3 regions of the Desulfitobacterium chlororespirans DSM 11544 genome follow, and region 1 is predicted to be linked to each of the others. Evidence: riboswitches for the same ligand, from Rfam matches in the RefSeq annotation. Region 1 holds a riboswitch; each other region holds the start of a gene.
What was found. Region 1 has a riboswitch for cyclic di-AMP ahead of ehuB (ectoine/hydroxyectoine ABC transporter substrate-binding protein EhuB). Riboswitches for the same ligand answer to the same signal wherever they lie in the genome.

Region 1 (5,777 bases):
CCTTTGCCGGAGCCACCACAGGCCAGCAGCTTCTCTATGCCCTGGATGAGCAGGTCCGCCGTTTTGAAGCGGCCGGCTTAGTCAGGAAATACGAAGGATGGGAGATGCTCTCTGCTGTTATTGATGAGGGAGTCTGCAAGGGAATTGTCGCCCAAAACCTTTATGATATGGAGATCCAAAGCTTTCCCGGCGACGCCGTCATAGTAGCTGCCGGAGGGTGCGGCATGATTTTTGGCAAGAGCACCAATTCCACCATTAATACAGGCTCCGTGGCCTCGGCTCTCTACCAGCAAGGGGTTAAATACGCCAATGGTGAGTTTATCCAGATTCATCCTACGGCCATTCCGGGGGAAGATAAGCTGCGGCTCATGTCCGAGTCGGCCCGTGGCGAAGGCGGGCGGGTCTGGACCTATAAAGAAGGTAAGCCCTGGTATTTCCTGGAGGAGATGTATCCGGCCTACGGGAACCTGGTCCCCCGGGATATTGCCACCCGGGCCATCTACCATGTGGTCTTTGATCTGGGTCTGGGAGTCAACGGTGAGAACATGGTTTATCTGGATCTTTCCCATAAAGATCCTCATGAACTTCAGATCAAATTGGGGGGAATTCTTGAGATCTATGAGAAATTCGTGGGGGATGACCCCAAAAAGGTTCCCATGCGGATTTTCCCGGCGGTTCACTATTCCATGGGCGGAATGTGGGTGGATTATGATCAAATGACCAATATCCCCGGTCTGTTTGCCGCCGGGGAATGTGAATATCAATACCATGGGGCCAATCGCTTAGGAGCCAATTCCCTGCTTTCGGCTATTTATGGCGGTATGATCGCCGGCCCTAAGTCCCTGGAGTACATTAAGAAAAATAAATCGGCAACCTCCAGCGGGCAGGAAGAAGCCTTTGTTCGTGAACGGAAGACTCAGGAGGAGCTCTGGAACAGTATTCTCACCATGAAAGGTGAGGAGAATCCCTACCATATTTATCAAGAGCTGGGTGATGTTATGACTCAAAATGTCACCGTCATCCGCTATAATGACAAACTGGCCGGGACGGACCAGAAAATCCAGGAGCTTATGCAGCGTTGGCAGAGGATCCGGCTCATTGATGATGTCCAGTGGAGCAATCAGACGGCACTTTTTATCCGGCAGCTTTGGAATATGCTGGAGCTGGCCCGTGTCATTACCTTGGGGGCCCTTAACCGCAATGAAAGCCGGGGAGCCCATTATAAGCCTGACTATCCGGAGCGGGATGATGCGAACTGGCTGAAGACCACCATTGCCACCTACACACCGGAGGGCCCGCGATTCAGCTATGAAGCGGTGGATGTATCACTGATTACGCCCAGACCGCGGCGCTATGATGTAGAGAAATAGGGGGGATAGCCATGTCAGGGCAGAAGATTGTCCGTTTAAAAATCCGTCGCCAAAATGCTCCGGACCAACCTGTTTTTTGGGAAGAGTTTGCGGTGGATTATAGTCCCAAGATGAATATCATTTCCTGCTTGATGGAGATTCAAAAAGATCCCGTCAATGCTCAAGGCCAAAAGACCAATCCGGTGGTCTGGGAATGCAACTGTCTTGAAGAAGTCTGTGGTGCCTGCACCATGAATATCAACGGTCAGGCCAGACAGGCCTGCTCGGCCTTAGTGGATCAATTGGAGCAGCCCATTGTCCTGGAGCCTCTCCGGAAATTCCCCATCCTCCGGGATCTTATGGTGGATCGAACTATTATGTTCGAGAATTTAAAGAGGGTTCACGCCTGGATTGATATCGACGGAACCTACGATCTGGGTCCTGGGCCCCGCATGGCTGAAGTGGATCGAGTATGGGCGTATGAGCTTTCCAAGTGCATGACCTGTGGGTGCTGCATGGAATCCTGCCCCCAAGTCAATTCCCGTTCCCGATTCATCGGACCGGCCGCGATTTCCCAGGCCCGCCTCTTTAACACCCACCCCTCGGGGGCTATGCATAAGCATATTCGCCTATCCGCCCTTATGGGTGATGGAGGGATCACCGACTGCGGCAACGCCCAAAATTGCGTACGGGCCTGCCCCAAGGAGATTCCTTTGACCACCAGTCTTGCCGATATGAACAAAGAGGTCAATAAATTTGCCTTGAAGCGATGGCTGAATACTTAAAAAAGTCAAGATGCAAGAAAATTTTTTATTGCAATCTGACAACTTAGATGTTAACATAAAGTTGTAACAACTTATAACAAAATAAGAGTTGTCAGATTGCAAGCTGTTTGCAATCAAGGCTGAATTTCCCAAAAAGGAAAACGGGGGAACCATCATGGGGGTTAATTATTGTCAGGGAGAGCAAACTCCTGGCAATGACGGAAAGGTATCATTCCGAACCCGGCAGCTAACCTCGTAAGCGTGTGAACCGTTTTAGTGTTTTTTATGCTAAATCAATAGTTAATGTTATGCGCTGCTTCTTCTTGGGCCTGTTCAGGCCCTTTTTCTATGCCTTTTTGCGGATTTCAGTCGAGAAAAAGGAGGACGTTTGAATGAAAAAGTTACCAATGCTCAGAACTTTACTGGTGGGGATGCTGGCCTTTAGTGTCTTTGCCTTGGGAGGGTGCGGCTCTTCCGAGACCAACGGTGACGGGATGAGTACATTGGCAAAGGCTAAGGAGAAAGGAACCGTCACCGTTGGTTTTGCTAATGAAAAGCCCTATGCATATAAAACTGCCGACGGGGAGCTCACCGGTGAAGCTGTGGAAATTGCCCGGGCCGTCTTAAAAGAGCTGGGGATTAATGAAATGCAGGGGGAGCTTACGGAATTCGCCTCTTTAATTCCCGGCCTTCAGGCCAAACGTTTTGATATGGTTACCGCCGGAATGTTTATCACCCCCGACCGGGCCGAGCAGGTATCCTTTGCCAATCCCGAATACAGCATCGGGGAAGCCATTGCCGTCAAGAAAGGTAACCCTCTCGACCTGCATAGCTATGAAGATATCGCCAAGCACGGGACGGCTAAAGTCGCTGTACCTGGGGGAGCCATTGAGTATGACTACCTTGTAGCCAGTGGTGTCCCCAAAGATAGAATCGTGACCGTTCCGGATATGCCGGCAGCTTTGGCAGCCCTGCAGGCCGGGCGGGCAGATGTGATTACCGCTACCGGCCCTTCGATTCAGGCTACTTTGGATACGGCCAATGACCCTAACTTGGAGCGGGTCATGGATTTCACTCAGCCGGTGATTGACGGCGAAAGTGTCAGAGGTTATGGGGCAACTGCCTTCCGCCATGAAGACAGTGATTTCCGGGAGGCTTTCAATGCCGAATTGCAGAAGCTGAAAGAATCCGGTGACCTTCTCAAGATCCTTGAATCCTTCGGCTTTACAGAGCAAGAGCTTCCGGGGGACATAACTGTACAAGACATTATTAAGTAGGAAGTGATGACCTTTGGCTATCTTAGACCTCTTGCCGACCCTGTTAAAAGGGTTGGAAATAACCCTCATCATCACTCTTCTGGCAACCCTCCTTGCTTTGGTGCTGGCTTTCCTGGCCGGGTTCGGCCGCTTGTCCAAATATCCGCCCATCTGCTTTCTGACGGCAGTCTATGTGGAAACCTTCCGGGGAACCTCCCTGCTTGTTCAGCTTTTTTGGATCTATTTTGCCCTGCCTCTTTTAGGCATCAGCTTGCCTCCCCTGGCCGCCGGAGTCCTGACTCTGGGTTTCAACTGCGGGGCCTATGGTTCCGAGGTGGTGCGCAGTGCTATTCTGGCTGTTCCCAAAGGGCAGACGGAAGCCGGGGTTGCCTTGAACTTCAGCCCCTGGCAGCGCATGCGGCGCATTATCCTGCCCCAGGCCTTTGTCATGATGCTGCCGGGGTTTGGCAATCTGCAGATTGAGCTGCTGAAAAGCACCTCCCTGGTCTCTTTAATCACCCTGGCCGATTTGACCTATCAGGCCTCCGTGCTTAATGCTTCCACTATGGAGACGACTTTAATTTACAGCTTGCTGCTTGTGATCTACTTCCTGATTGCCTGGCCCTTAACACGGGGGATCCGCTGGATAGAAAACAGGCTGACTGTAGGGAGGTACTAAGATGTGGAATTGGGATTTTGCCATTAAAATCTTCCCGGAGATATTTGCAGCACTAAAGATTACTGTGATCGCTACTTTTGCCGGATTCTTTCTGGCCTTGTTTTTAGGGATGTTCCTCACCATCGGCAGCCGCTCTTCCCTGAAGCCTGTCGCTTACAGCTCAAAAGGCTTTGTGGAGTTTATCCGCAGCACACCTTTGCTGGTTCAGCTCTATTTTATTTTCTATGTACTGCCCCAAGCCGGGTTGTCTTTAAGTCCCCTCACTGCCGGGATTATGGGTTTAGGGATTCATTACAGCACCTATCTCTCCGAAGTCTATCGCTCGGGAATCGAAGCGATACCCCAGGGACAATGGGAAGCAGCGAAAGCTCTCAATTTCAGCCCCTGGCAAGTATGGGCCAAGATCATCATTCCTCAAGCGGTGCCGCCGGTCATACCGGTGATGGGTAACTATTTGATCACCATGTTTAAAGAAACCCCTCTTCTTTCGGCCATTACCTTGGTGGAAATTTTACAGACAGCCAAGATTATCGGCTCCCACTCCTTCCGTTATCTGGAGGGGTTCACGATTGTAGGGCTTTTGTTCTTATTGTTGAGTTATCCCTGCTCGGTGATGATTCGCCGTTTGGAAATGAGGATGACGAAAAGCGTTCGCTAAGGAGGAATAGGATGAGTGCTCAATTGAAACTATTAAAAACTACACCGGATGAAACGAAAAATAAGCAGACCGTAGCCGGGAAAAAAGTAAAACAACCTGTAGTGCACTACGAAAAAATCGCCAAAGCTTATGGAGACTTGCAGGTCTTAAAAGGGATTGACCTGGATATTGCGCCGGGAGAGAAAGTGGCCTTAATCGGACCCAGCGGCTCAGGAAAAACCACGATGGCCAGGCTGCTCATGACCTTGGAAGAACCTACTTCCGGAGCCATCCAAGTGGATGGTGAGTCTTTGTGGCAGCAAAAGGTCAAAGGAAAAATGGTTAAAGCCAATGAAAAGCATCTTCATAAAATTCGCAACAAGATCGGTATGGTCTTTCAGCATTTCAATCTTTTTCCCCATATGACCATTTTAGGCAATGTGACAGCCGCTCCCATCCATGTGCTGGGGATGACCAAGGATGATGCTGAGGCGCAGGCCATTGCTATGCTGGAGAAAGTGGGCCTGGGTGATAAGCTTCATGGCTACCCCGCCCAACTGTCCGGTGGGCAGAAACAACGGGTGGCTATCGCCAGGGCTCTGGTCATGCGCCCCAAAATTATGCTCTTTGATGAACCTACCTCTGCTTTGGACCCTGAGCTGGTGGGTGAAGTGCTGGAAGTCATCAAGGAGATTGCCCAGGAAGGGGAGATGGCTATGCTCCTCATCACCCACGAGATGGATTTTGCCAAGGATGTGGCGGACCGGGTGGTCTTCTTTGATGAAGGGCACATTATCGAGGAAGGACCGCCCCGGGAAATCTTCCATAACCCCCAGAGTCCCCGCCTGCAAAACTTTTTAAGCCGCTTCCGGGGAAGATGAATCACCGGGAAAGGTAAATCACTGGAGGAAGTAAATCGGCGAGAAAAGTAAATTGATGAATCAAAAAACCAGGTCTATATTGTATGTATTGACCCCCAAAAGTTAGACCCAAAAATCTAACGATTGGGGGTCAATACAAATATAGACCTGGTCTTTGCATGCTTACAAAGCAGACACTATCTTGCGCCGGTAATCGCCGCGATGATTTTTT
Region 2 (5,777 bases), on a different contig from region 1:
ACCTTTTTGCTCCACTTTCACGGAGACGACTCCATTGCCGATTTTCTCCGTAATCCCATGTTTAACGGCGTTTTCCACCAGGGGCTGAACGCTTAAACGCGGGACCAAAGCATCCATGAGCTCTTCGGGAATCTCTCCTTTAAAATGAAGCTTACGCCCAAAGCGAGCTTTTTCGAGAATTAAGTAGGTCTTGACAAAGCTCATTTCCTCTCGCAAAGTAATCAAGCTTCCGTGGGATTTGAGGGCCTTGCGGAAAAATTCCGCAAGATGAATCAGCAATCGTCGTGAACGATTGGGGCTGGTACGGCTGGTGGCAATAATAGTATTGAGAACATTGAAAAAGAAATGGGGATTGATTTGAGCTTGCAAGGCATTCAGTTGTGCTTCCGCAGCCAGTTTCGCCTGGTGATCAAGCTCTGCTAATTCAATCTGAATCCCCAGGAGATCAGCCATCCCAAGAGCTAAGCGAATAAGATCCGATGAGAGCTGCCCATCCTTAGTTTCATACAGCTTCATGGTTCCCACTACTTCCCCCTGACACTTCAGAGGTACGATGACAGCCGCTGCCAGTGGACAATCGCAGACGTTTTGTCTGGGGCAATTCAGCTCTTTTTGCGTTCGCACTATCTTATAAACCCCGGATTGGATCACATCCCGGGTTGCCCGGGTAAGAATCTTATCTCCCGGATGATGCTGATCGCATCCCACACCCAAATAGGCCAGCTGCTTTTCACAATCTGTGATCGAAACAGCCGCCACTTGGCCAATCTCTTGAATGATTTTAGCGATGTACTCTGCGTTTTGTTCATTAAGCCCCCGGCGCAAGTAAGGAAGGGTCTGGTTGGCTATTTTAAAGCTGAGTTCCGCGTTTCGCTCTGTGGCCTGCCGGGCAGCTTTTTTATATTCCAGATTTAAGTGATATAAAAGAAAAAATGTATTACCGATTAAAAATAAAATTAACAGATTCATCTGGCCTGTTACTAAGACCAGCATCAACTCCACGCCGAGTATGACTATGCTTTCAAAGATCATCCATCATCCCTCATGTCCTCTAGAATTCATAGAGAATTTCGACAGATGGCTATCCACTTCCTGTATTCTAGCGAAGGATTTCCTGAAGTTTTTCTTTACCTTGTTCAGAGCCTACCGCCAGCAGGATATCTCCGTCGTCCAGGATAAACTCCGCTCCCGGAGAAAATTGCTCGATTCCCCCTCTGACCACAGCCACAACCGTTAAACCTGTCTTCTCCCTCAATTTTAAATCACTTAAAGTTTTGCCCTTGGCGCTGGAGCCTTTGGCGATTTCAATTTCGGCCACATCCATCCAACGGCTGGCCAAACGATCTGTATAGTTCACGATTTTGGTGAGATGGGCATCGATCTTCTGATCGATCTCACGTCTTTGTTCCATAAGTTTTTTCAGTTCATCAAAATAGACCTGAATTTCTGCTTTCTGGTCAAAACCCCTCATAAATTTTTCCGCCATGCTTTTGGAGACTACCGTAATCCCTACCCCTTGGCTTACCATGACTACGCCCATCGTTTGGAGGATAGCAATGGAGCGCCGGATAGTCTCCGGAGATACATTATAACGCCCCGCTAAAGTAGAGCGTCCATGAATTTTTTCCCCTTCCCGGTATTCTCCCATAACGATAGAATGAGCAATATCTATCGCAATTTCCTGATAACGTGCATTATATTCCATCGGATTCCTCTCCTTGATTCATCTTATCATTAACCTTTAATTCTGCTACTAAAATAAGCTACAAATTCTTACACAATAAATTTTACTAAGATAACCTATATACAAAATAAACATATGTACAAAATATACAATTGACTGCCACCAACCCATATGATACTATTAAGTTGTTAGTTATGCAACTTAATATGGGCTTAATTTCCCAAGGGGAAAACGGGGGAACCAATTCAGGGGTGAATCGTTTTAAACGTAGAGCATGTTTCAGCTCGAACCCGTCAGCTAACCTCGTAAGCATTGAAGCACATGAGGCGTAAACACCTGATTATGTAATATGCTTTTTCTTGGGAACCGAGAGGTTCTTTTTTGATTCTGAAGACTTATTTTATATCTGCAAATAGAGGAGGGCAATCATTATGGCAGTAGAATTTCTCCCCCCTAACCCAAGACAGGCTTCACAAGCAAGGGCTTTGGAATTAAAACAAAAAGTTCAATCCTACAACAAGCGCAAAGAAACGATTCCCTGCGGCCTTGCCTTGAGCGAAGAATTTAATGAAAACCGAGACTTTATATTGGATCAGTTGGATGCCGACCTGGAGGATTGGCAGGATTGGAAGTGGCAGCTTAAAAACCGCATTCAGGATGCTGAGAACTTGAGCACCCTGCTTCCCCTAACCCCAAAGCAAAGACATGAAATCAACGAAGTAGGCAAGGTCTATCGTTGGGCTGTTTCACCCTATTATTTAAGCCTGATCAATAAAGATGATCCTCGGGATCCCATCCGTCTGCAAAGTCTCCCTTCTGTGGAAGAAATCCTCGACGATTCCGGAGAAGTAGATCCCATGGGAGAAGAGTATACATCCCCTGCGCCTTGCATCACACGTCGTTACCCGGATCGCCTCATTATTAATGTAACCAATTTATGTGCTATGTATTGCAGGCACTGCCAACGCCGACGGAATATCGGTGAAATTGACCTCCATGAAACTCGTGCTAACCTGGAGGCCGCCTTGGATTATATACGCTCCAATCCAGAGATTCGGGATGTGCTGGTCACCGGCGGCGATGCCCTCCTTCTCAGCGATCAAATGCTGGACTGGTTATTGGGGGAATTGCATGAAATTAAGCATGTGGAGATCAAACGTATCGGCACCCGGGTTCCCGTCACTCTGCCCATGCGCATTACCGATGAGCTCTGCGCTATTCTTGAAAAATATCCACCCCTTTATATCAATACTCAATTCAATCATCCCCAAGAGGTGACTGAGGAAACCAAAAAAGCTGCTGATCGCTTAATTAAAGCGGGAGTCATCTTGGGCAACCAAGCAGTTCTTCTCAAAGGAATCAATGACCAACCAGAGATTATGAAACGCCTTAACCAAGAACTTCTTAAAATTCGCGTTCGCCCCTACTATATTTTCCACGCCAAAAATGTTAAAGGCACGAGCCACTTTATTCCCCGTATTCAGGACGGGTTAAGAATTATGGAAAGCTTACGCGGCTACACCTCCGGTTTGGCCATTCCGACCTATATTATTAATGCCCCGGGAGGCGGTGGCAAAACCCCCATCTTACCACAATACCTTATTTCCCTAAACGATGAAGAAGCAGTCATAAGAACCTGGGAAGGTAAAGTTGTGCATTATCCTAATCATTAAACTAATTTCCACCTAAGGTGAAATAATAAGTCCAAATAATTATGTTAGGAGGAATCGGTATGAATTCACAAAAACTAACCCCTGACCCAGTTTATCAAGCCATCCTCCAGACCCATACCGACAGCTTAAAGCGCTATCTCTCTTTAGCGCCTGCCCTTAGAACTCCTTCTCAACGGGATAAGAGTGACTCCTCTCCGGCGAATCCATACTATCCCCATGTTCAAAGTCACACCAAACTATTCGAGAAAGGTTAATAATCTAACCAAAGTCCAAAAACTTGTGTTGCTAAACTAGTTACGGCTAATTCCACTTCGTTAATTGAATGGGTGGTGTCAGCCGTTTTTATTTTGCACCTTTTTCCCCTGCCATGTTCCCCTTCTTTCCAGTTCCCGGTCAATGGCATTAAGGACTTCCCATTTTTTCAGACTCCACAGAGGGGCTAGCAAATCCTTTCGGGGAGCATCTCCAGTCAAGCGGTGAATAACCGTCTGTTCAGGCAGGATCTCCAGTGTATCGCAAATCAGCTGGATATACTCATCCTGAGTGAGTAAGGGAAAAGGGCTCTGCTCATAGATATCAGCCAAAGGTGTACCCTGCAACACATGCAAAAGATGCAGCTTAACTCCCTGCACATCGAGTTTGGCTAAAGTTTGTGCTGAGCTGAACATATCCTCAAGGGTTTCCCCCGGCAGCCCATAAATCATATGGGCACAGACCCGTATGTTTCTTCGGCGGAGCTTATCCAAACCCTGAAGAAAATCCTTATAAGTATGTCCTCTCCCCACCCATTCCATGGTCCGATCATGAATACTTTGCAGGCCCAGCTCCACCCAGAGATAAGTTCGCTGATTGAGCTCTTCCAAATAATCGAGCACCTCAAACGGTAAACAATCCGGACGGGTGGCAATGGACAGACCGACCACTCCCTCCTCCGCCAAAGCTTGCTCATAGACCTCCCGCAAGCGCTTCAGTGGGGCATAGGTATTGGTATAAGCCTGAAAATAAGCCAGATATTTGGCACTGGACCATTTCCGGTTCATGACCTCCTTGATTTCACAGAATTGTTCATGAATCGATTGCTCCGCCTGACCGGCAAAGTCCCCGGAACCTCTCGCGCTGCAATAAATGCAGCCTCCCGTTCCAACCCGGCCATCCCGATTAGGACAGGTAAATCCTGCATCAAGGGATACCTTGAACACTTTGTCACCAAAAACATGGCGCAAATGTTGGTTTAAAGTGAAATAACGTTTATCCCCATTTTGCCAATTAAAGTTTGATTTTTCTTCCCTACCGTAACTCAACTTGGTATTGCCTCCCATTTCCTCGGCTGAGCTGCTGATTATCCCTGGAATAGCTCCAGTTTCTCACCTGAGGGACCTCTAAAGAAAAAATTATAGCGTCCTCCTTCCATCTCACGAGGTTCTTCATCAATACATTCTACATGGTGATCCTTCAACCAGGCTACCGCCTGAAAGATATCTTTTACTCCCAGTGCCAGATGGTTGACCACGCCATCTCCGAATTTCCTTTGGTCATTGATTTCAATCAGCTCAACAACGGTTTCCCCGTGCTTCATAAAAACAAGCTCCACATCCCCGGGTTTTATCCGCTCGATGAGTTCAAAGCCAAGCACCTCAGAATAAAAGGCAACAGCCTGATCCATATCGATTGTTTTAATCCCAATATGAGCTAAACCTTGGAACAATTTCTTCTCGCTCAATTCAATACCTCCACTATTTAAACTGCCACTTATAGAGCCTTATTGGTGACGATGGGCTGCTTCCCAGTCGAGAAGCCGCACTTTATGATCAAGACCACTGGCATATCCCACCAAATCGCCCTTTTTACCTACTACCCGATGACAGGGTATGATGATGGCTATGGGATTCTTGTTATTCGCCAAACCTACGGCCCTTTGGCCTTTAGGGTTGCCAATATTTTGAGCAATCTCGCCATAACTGCGAGTTTCCCCATAGGGTATTCTGCACAGCTCTTCCCATACTTTAAGTTGAAAATCTGTTCCCCTGGGGTCCAAGGGAAGATTAAAATCTTGGCGGATACCTGAAAAATATTCTTCCAACTGCTCCATAACCTTTTGATTAGGCAGAGCACGAGGAATAACCAATGCTCCAGGCATACGCTTCCGCGCCCACGCTCTTACTTCACCTTCCTCTTTTTCCGGAGTCCCTAAACCTACCCAGCAAAGGCCTTTCTGAGAACTGGCCACGCTGATACTCCAGGTGAAATCTGCTTGCTCATATTCTCTGGCAGAGAAAGCAATTATCTCTTTTCCTAATAATACAGAGACCGGAAAATGGTAATATTCCCCTTCCAAATAGATTTCAGCCATCTCTTGATCCTGAATAAGTATCTTATGCAATTCCTCCCCAATCTCCCACCGTTCATTGGCTGAGGGACAG
Region 3 (5,777 bases), on a different contig from region 1:
AAAACTTAGCTTACTACCGGATAAACCGGGTGTCTATCTGATGAAAGATGCATCCGGCCAAATTATATATGTAGGGAAAGCGAAGGTTCTCAAAAACAGAGTCCGCTCCTATTTTACGGGATCCCATAATGGCAAAACCCAGTTGATGATCAGCCTGATTGCGGATTTTGAAACGATTATTACCGATTCCGAGGTAGAAGCATTACTCTTAGAGTGCAATCTGATTAAAAAACATAACCCCAAATATAACATTTTATTGCGCGATGATAAAACTTATCCTTTTATAACCATTACTGATGAAGCACATCCGCGGATACTGGTAACACGACAGGTCAAAAAAGGGGCAGGAAAATACTATGGTCCCTACCCTAATGCTACAGCGGCTAAAGAAGCGGCCCGACTGCTCAACCGTCTCTTCCCTTTTCGCAAATGCCGGCAGATCCCCAACAAGCCCTGTCTCTATTACCATCTTGGGCAATGCTTAGGACCCTGTCAGGTAGACGTCCCCAAAGAATCCTATGACAAAATCCGTAAAGAAACGGCCGCTTTTCTTAAAGGAGATCAGGGAGCAATTCTTAAAGCCCTGGAGAAAAAAATGAAAGAGGCCTCAGAAAATCTGGAATTCGAGAGAGCCAAAGAATACCGGGACCTGATGGAGGATCTCAAAAAAGTAGGCGAAAAGCAGAACATCACCTTAAACGACTTTGTCGATCGGGATGTGGTGGGCTATGCTTATACTCAAGATCAACTCTGTATCCAGATCTTTTATTTGCGTCAGGGCAAGCTGCTCTCCCGCGATAATTTCATTTTCCCTTATTATGAGGAGCCGGAAGAAGCTTTTGTCTCTTTTCTGGCTCAGTTCTACACAGAGAGTTCTGCTCTTCCTCAGGAAATTCTCCTGCCCCCGCTGGATATCAGTGTTTTGGCAAAGCTCTTCCCTATGGTAGTGCCGCAAAAGGGACAAAAGCGGGATTTGGTGCAAATGGCTATGGAAAATGCTCAAACCACCTTACACGAACAGATTTCCATCGAAATACGCAACTTGACGGAATGCACGCAAGCTTTGGCGGAAATCGGCAATGCCTTAGGCATCCCTTCCCTCCGCACCATCGAGTCCTTTGATATTTCCAATATTGCCGGTACCCATAGTGTAGCAGGAATGATTCAGTTTCTTGATGGCAAACCTAATCGTAGCCAGTATCGCAAATTTAAGATTCAACCCATGCCGAATATGGACGATACGGCCTCCATGCACCAGGTGATTGAGCGCCGTTATGCCCGCCTCCAGCAAGAAAACCTGCCGCTCCCGGATCTGATCCTGGTGGATGGGGGCAAGGGACAGATCCATGCCGCCCTGGCTGCTCTCCACAGCTTAAAAGCTGCGATCCCTGTTGCCGGTATGGTCAAAAACGACAAGCACCAGACTTCGGCCTTAATCGACTCTAAGGACCGCATTCACTCCTTGGATCGCCGTTCCGCCGGTTTTCGTTTGTTGGAACGCATTCAAAACGAGGTCCATCGCTTCGCTATTACCTTCCATAGACAGCAACGGACTAAAAGCATGACCCTTTCCGAATTGGACGGCATAGCAGGGGTCGGTCCCAAGCGCAGACAACAGCTCCTTAAGTTTTTTAAATCCATAGATAGTATCCGCCAGGCCACCCTTGAGGAACTGCAGCAATCCGGCCTTCCTGCCCTGGCAGCTGCGGCGGTCTATCAACATTTCAACTCTCATAAGGAGGAAAGCCATGATTCTTAATTACCGTGTGGAACTCTGCCGCCAATGCTACTATAAGCGGATGAAGCAATGTGCCAAGACGGACCTCTATATCCACAACCAGACATCGGCGGAGCCCGGAGGGGAATGCAAGAGCTATCTGCCGGTGCCCTGGCTGCCTTATTGACGATTAAAGCCAAATTACCAACCGGTTGGTAATTTGCTTCCGATCCGAAAGGATGGTCATAGCATAATTTAGCAGACGGAAACAGAGCTGGGAGAGCTAAAAAGGAGTATCACTCACTGCTTTAAAAAAGCAATGAGGCGATACTCCTTTAGTCTATTCCCCATTATGTTCCTTTGTCCCTATTGACAAGCCTATGAACTAGAAAACTCTTCTGGCCCCAAGGTAACGACCAGCGTAATAACTGTCCGATAAGCCGGTGATCTTAATGCCACTGCTGGCGGCATGAATAAAGTTGTCTTCACCTATATAGATTCCCACGTGGGAGGCTCCGCTGTCGTAAGTGGCGAAGAAGACCAAATCACCGATCTGAAGCTCATCTTTGCTGACTGCTGTTCCTATTCCATATTGTGCGTATGAGGTTCGGGGCAAGTCAATTCCTGAACCTTTTAATACATATTGAGTAAAACCGGAGCAATCAAAGCCATTCGTAGTCGTCCCGCCAAACACATAGGGGGTACCGATCAGCTCTTGGGCATTGTCGCTGATTTCTTCAGCTTTGGAACTGCCGCCACGAGAGATTTCCTGGACAGGAGCCACTGCAGCTTGTCTCAAAGCCCGCTCTTGGGAAAGCTTTTCGATGTCCATCGCTGCCGTCGTTTCTTCAGGGGTAGTCACGGTATCTTCCTGAGCCGCTTCTGTAAATTGCTGTGATTCCCTCTGACTATCCATATCGGCAGCTACAGATTCCGAAGCGTAAGCTAAGGTCATTGCTGCTTCACGTTGCAGGATCACATCCTTTTTTTCTGCTTGAACCCCAGGGGAGAGTACCGTATCGGCAACAGTTTGAGTTTGAGCCTGAAACAATGAAGCGTTCCTTAAGAGAACAGATTCGGAGCCTGTAACAGGCACAGCGGCACTTCCAGGCCCATAGATGCCCGGGAGGCTGCTTACCAATAAGGTGCCGGATAACACCACACTGGCCACCCATCCCCTCTTAAAGGAAGAGTCCATGAATTTTCCACCTTTCGTCGCTTACGAGGTTAGTTGACGGATTCGGGCAAAAAGGTGCAAGCCCTACGCATGACTGCGATTCACCCCAAAAGATTATCCCCCGTTCCAGACACACGGTCCGGATTCAGCCCACATTCCTTATGCATTGTAGTATTCGCGGAAAATGCCTTTAATCCTTCACACAATTAATTATAAAAGTGATATATTTTGGAAATTTATTCTATTAATATCAGACTATTCACTCATCTGCTTTTTGTGCCTAAAGAAAAGGTTAAAGAAAACCCCGAAAGCACTGCTTTCGCACTTGTTGCTTCGCCGAGCTTTATGTTTTCACGCCCACAAAAGGCGAAGTCGCTGGTTCCCCTTATGCTTAGCAAGTATACAGCGCAAGCTTATACTTCTGAAAGTGCATAAACGTAAAAACACCTCTCTCACGAGAGGTGCTGCTCTTTGAGCCTTAGGACACCAACGAATAAATATTGCGCCATAGGTCAAGTAGGTTTTCCCACTGAGCTCCTGCAGTTTCCTGACAGGCGGTTTCCCTTTTTCCTCAGTCCAGAATGTCACCATTTCCAGCACTTGATCGCCACTAAGAACGCACTTTAATCCTCATTAGTTTTCGCTCTAGAAGTTTTCCTTCACGCTCCGTGACGGTCTAGCCTCTTTTGCAGAAAAGAATTTCAGGCAAACTTAAGTTCATCGGCCAATGAACAGAAGTTCCTTCAGCCCTCCCAACTTCTCCACCTCAAGGCAGGCTACACTGCACTAAGTTCCTTCCTAATGCAGGTTCATACCCCAAGCCGTAACCAAAAGCAGCCACGAACTTAGGCCTCCACGGAAGAGGGTATCGCCCGCATGCCATTGCAGATCCCCCTCATCCTTAACTCCCAGCAGCAACCCTCGACTGGGCGTCGAAAGCCACCACCAGGAACTTCATCGGTATGCCCTTAGCGGATTCTTAGGCCCGCCTTCGACAGTCATTTTACGCACTAGAATAGCGCACCCTAGCTCAAAGAAGATTACATCGATTATTGTACACTGAAACGAACAATTTTTAAAACGACCTTTGCCTATTCATATTCTCGATTGCCTTTGATAATGAATGAAAAGAAGCAGCAAATTGAAAAAGAGAGCTTTGCGCTCTCTTTTTGGCTTATTAAAGCAATACCGGCAAAATCAATGGTGTTTTATCAAACTGATTTGGCTTCAGATGCAGGTTTTCCGTCAGAAAAGATTTTTCGCAGCATTACTTCGATACTTCCGGGCAAGTCCCGTGCCGCTTGTTGGATCTGAACAGACCGCCAGTGGATTTCCTCCAATAAAACCTGTGTTCGCGGTGCGGAAATATAGGCTTGTGGCTGTTCCGGAGCAAATAAGCCTTTGGCAGCCATAAGTAAAATGAAAATGATTAAAATACGTCCCAACCAGCGCAATGGATATACTTCCTTTCCTCAAAAAAGATATATCCATAGTTTAACCAGCTTAGTTTTTTTTAAGCCTCATTTTCTCCAGCTCGGACCAAAAATTCTCGGAATACAAAAAGAGCGGTTCAAAAAGCACCCGCGCAGTCTGGGTGTGGATATGCTCATGGTAGTGGCGAATCCTTTCACGGTAAAAGGATTCACAGGAATCCGGCCCGAAAAAAGGTTTTCCTTCTTTTCCCAACCAGACAAAAAGCCTGGCAATCCCCATCGGACCTACAAAATCTAATTTATCGGCATCATAAAGAATCTTTGCTTCCAAGGTTTCCGGTTCATAGCCTTCCCGCGAGTGAGAAAGGACAGCAGCTTTAACAGCGTCAATGGTGTCTTCCGGGTATCCGCATTTATGCAGGATGCCACCGGCCAAGGCCGCGCCGCTCTCAGCATGGGTTTTCGATAAGGTTCCGGAACGGCCAATATCATGAAGAATAGCTGCCAGCTCCACAATCAATAGATCGGCACCCTCCTGTATCCCAATCTGCTTGCCCCATGCTCTGACCCGGAGAGCATGTTCCAGATCATGAGCCTGATCTTTACGGCCATAAATTCCCTGCACAGCGTTAATTACCTGGCTTAGAGGGTCTTGATTCGTTTCCGGCAAGGCAATCCCCCCGATCGGAATTTGCGTACAAAATCTTTTCAAAATGATCGATACTGCTTTGGGAAAGGTTTTTACCATAGCGTACTGTAAGCATATTGGCCGGATGGGAACATATCTCCTCATCATCCGTCTCCCTTATGTGCAAACCTGCGCTTGACATAAGGCGGTCCATCACTTCACGGTACTCCCAAACCCGCAGCCCTGTCCTTTCCAAATCCCAGTGCCAATAATACTCTGTAGCTATGACGACATGATTCTCCATGGCGGGATCGGAAAAAGCGACTTGCAGCAGTTTTTTCCCCACCCCAAGCCCCCGGACTTTTGGGGAAACCTCGATGGCCCCTAATTCCAAAAGTTCCGGAGGGCCTTTAGCCCACCGCTCAAAACAATCCGGGGGATGAAAGGTTACATAGCCCATAATATCATTCTCGATTCGGGCAATAATAATGCGGCCATCAGGAATTTCACTGATTTCAATCAAGGCTTCTTTTTGGCGCTTCGGAGGGCGGAATGCCCTCAAATCATCGTCAAAACTCAATAGACTTAAGCTCTCTGCCGTAACCGGCCCTTCAACAATAAGCTCCCCCTTGTGGGTCGGAAAGGTCTGTTTCACCCTGTATCCTCCTTACGCAACCTTGGTATGGTTGGTTATGGATTAAGATTATACCGCTTAAGCTTATTGTACAGTGTTGCTAAGGAAATGTTAAGAGCTCTTGCCGCTCTTTTCTTTCCTTCCAGTGTAAATCCATAGCGCTCCAAAGCACTTCGTAAAAGGATTTC

Region 2: linked by a shared signal. The riboswitch ahead of eam (glutamate 2,3-aminomutase) and the one ahead of ehuB (ectoine/hydroxyectoine ABC transporter substrate-binding protein EhuB) in region 1 are both predicted to bind cyclic di-AMP.
Region 3: linked by a shared signal. The riboswitch ahead of BUA14_RS18935 (C40 family peptidase) and the one ahead of ehuB (ectoine/hydroxyectoine ABC transporter substrate-binding protein EhuB) in region 1 are both predicted to bind cyclic di-AMP.

The regions. Positions count from the first base shown of each region.
Region 1 is NZ_FRDN01000003.1:127,409-133,185, reverse strand. It holds gene sdhA (succinate dehydrogenase flavoprotein subunit) at 1-1,370, shown strand, start outside; gene sdhB (succinate dehydrogenase iron-sulfur subunit) at 1,382-2,134, shown strand; cyclic di-AMP (ydaO/yuaA leader) riboswitch at 2,242-2,389, shown strand; gene ehuB (ectoine/hydroxyectoine ABC transporter substrate-binding protein EhuB) at 2,506-3,390, shown strand; gene ehuC (ectoine/hydroxyectoine ABC transporter permease subunit EhuC) at 3,404-4,048, shown strand; gene ehuD (ectoine/hydroxyectoine ABC transporter permease subunit EhuD) at 4,050-4,706, shown strand; gene ehuA (ectoine/hydroxyectoine ABC transporter ATP-binding protein EhuA) at 4,718-5,566, shown strand; gene BUA14_RS00585 (50S ribosomal protein L25) at 5,743-5,777, opposite strand, start outside.
Region 2 is NZ_FRDN01000005.1:340,501-346,277, reverse strand. It holds gene BUA14_RS07500 (histidine kinase) at 1-1,032, opposite strand, end outside; gene BUA14_RS07495 (GntR family transcriptional regulator) at 1,100-1,705, opposite strand; cyclic di-AMP (ydaO/yuaA leader) riboswitch at 1,884-2,011, shown strand; gene eam (glutamate 2,3-aminomutase) at 2,116-3,357, shown strand; gene BUA14_RS07485 (hypothetical protein) at 3,417-3,611, shown strand; gene mnmL (tRNA modification radical SAM protein MnmL/YtqA) at 3,690-4,658, opposite strand; gene BUA14_RS07475 (VOC family protein) at 4,697-5,077, opposite strand; gene BUA14_RS07470 (DVU0298 family protein) at 5,117-5,777, opposite strand, start outside.
Region 3 is NZ_FRDN01000012.1:138,459-144,235, reverse strand. It holds gene uvrC (excinuclease ABC subunit UvrC) at 1-1,759, shown strand, start outside; gene BUA14_RS28050 (hypothetical protein) at 1,749-1,904, shown strand; gene BUA14_RS18935 (C40 family peptidase) at 2,103-2,915, opposite strand; cyclic di-AMP (ydaO/yuaA leader) riboswitch at 2,919-3,055, opposite strand; gene BUA14_RS28300 (hypothetical protein) at 4,106-4,348, opposite strand; gene BUA14_RS18925 (HD domain-containing protein) at 4,398-4,997, opposite strand; gene BUA14_RS18920 (GNAT family N-acetyltransferase) at 4,957-5,610, opposite strand; gene BUA14_RS18915 (AAA-type ATPase lid domain-containing protein) at 5,646-5,777, opposite strand, start outside.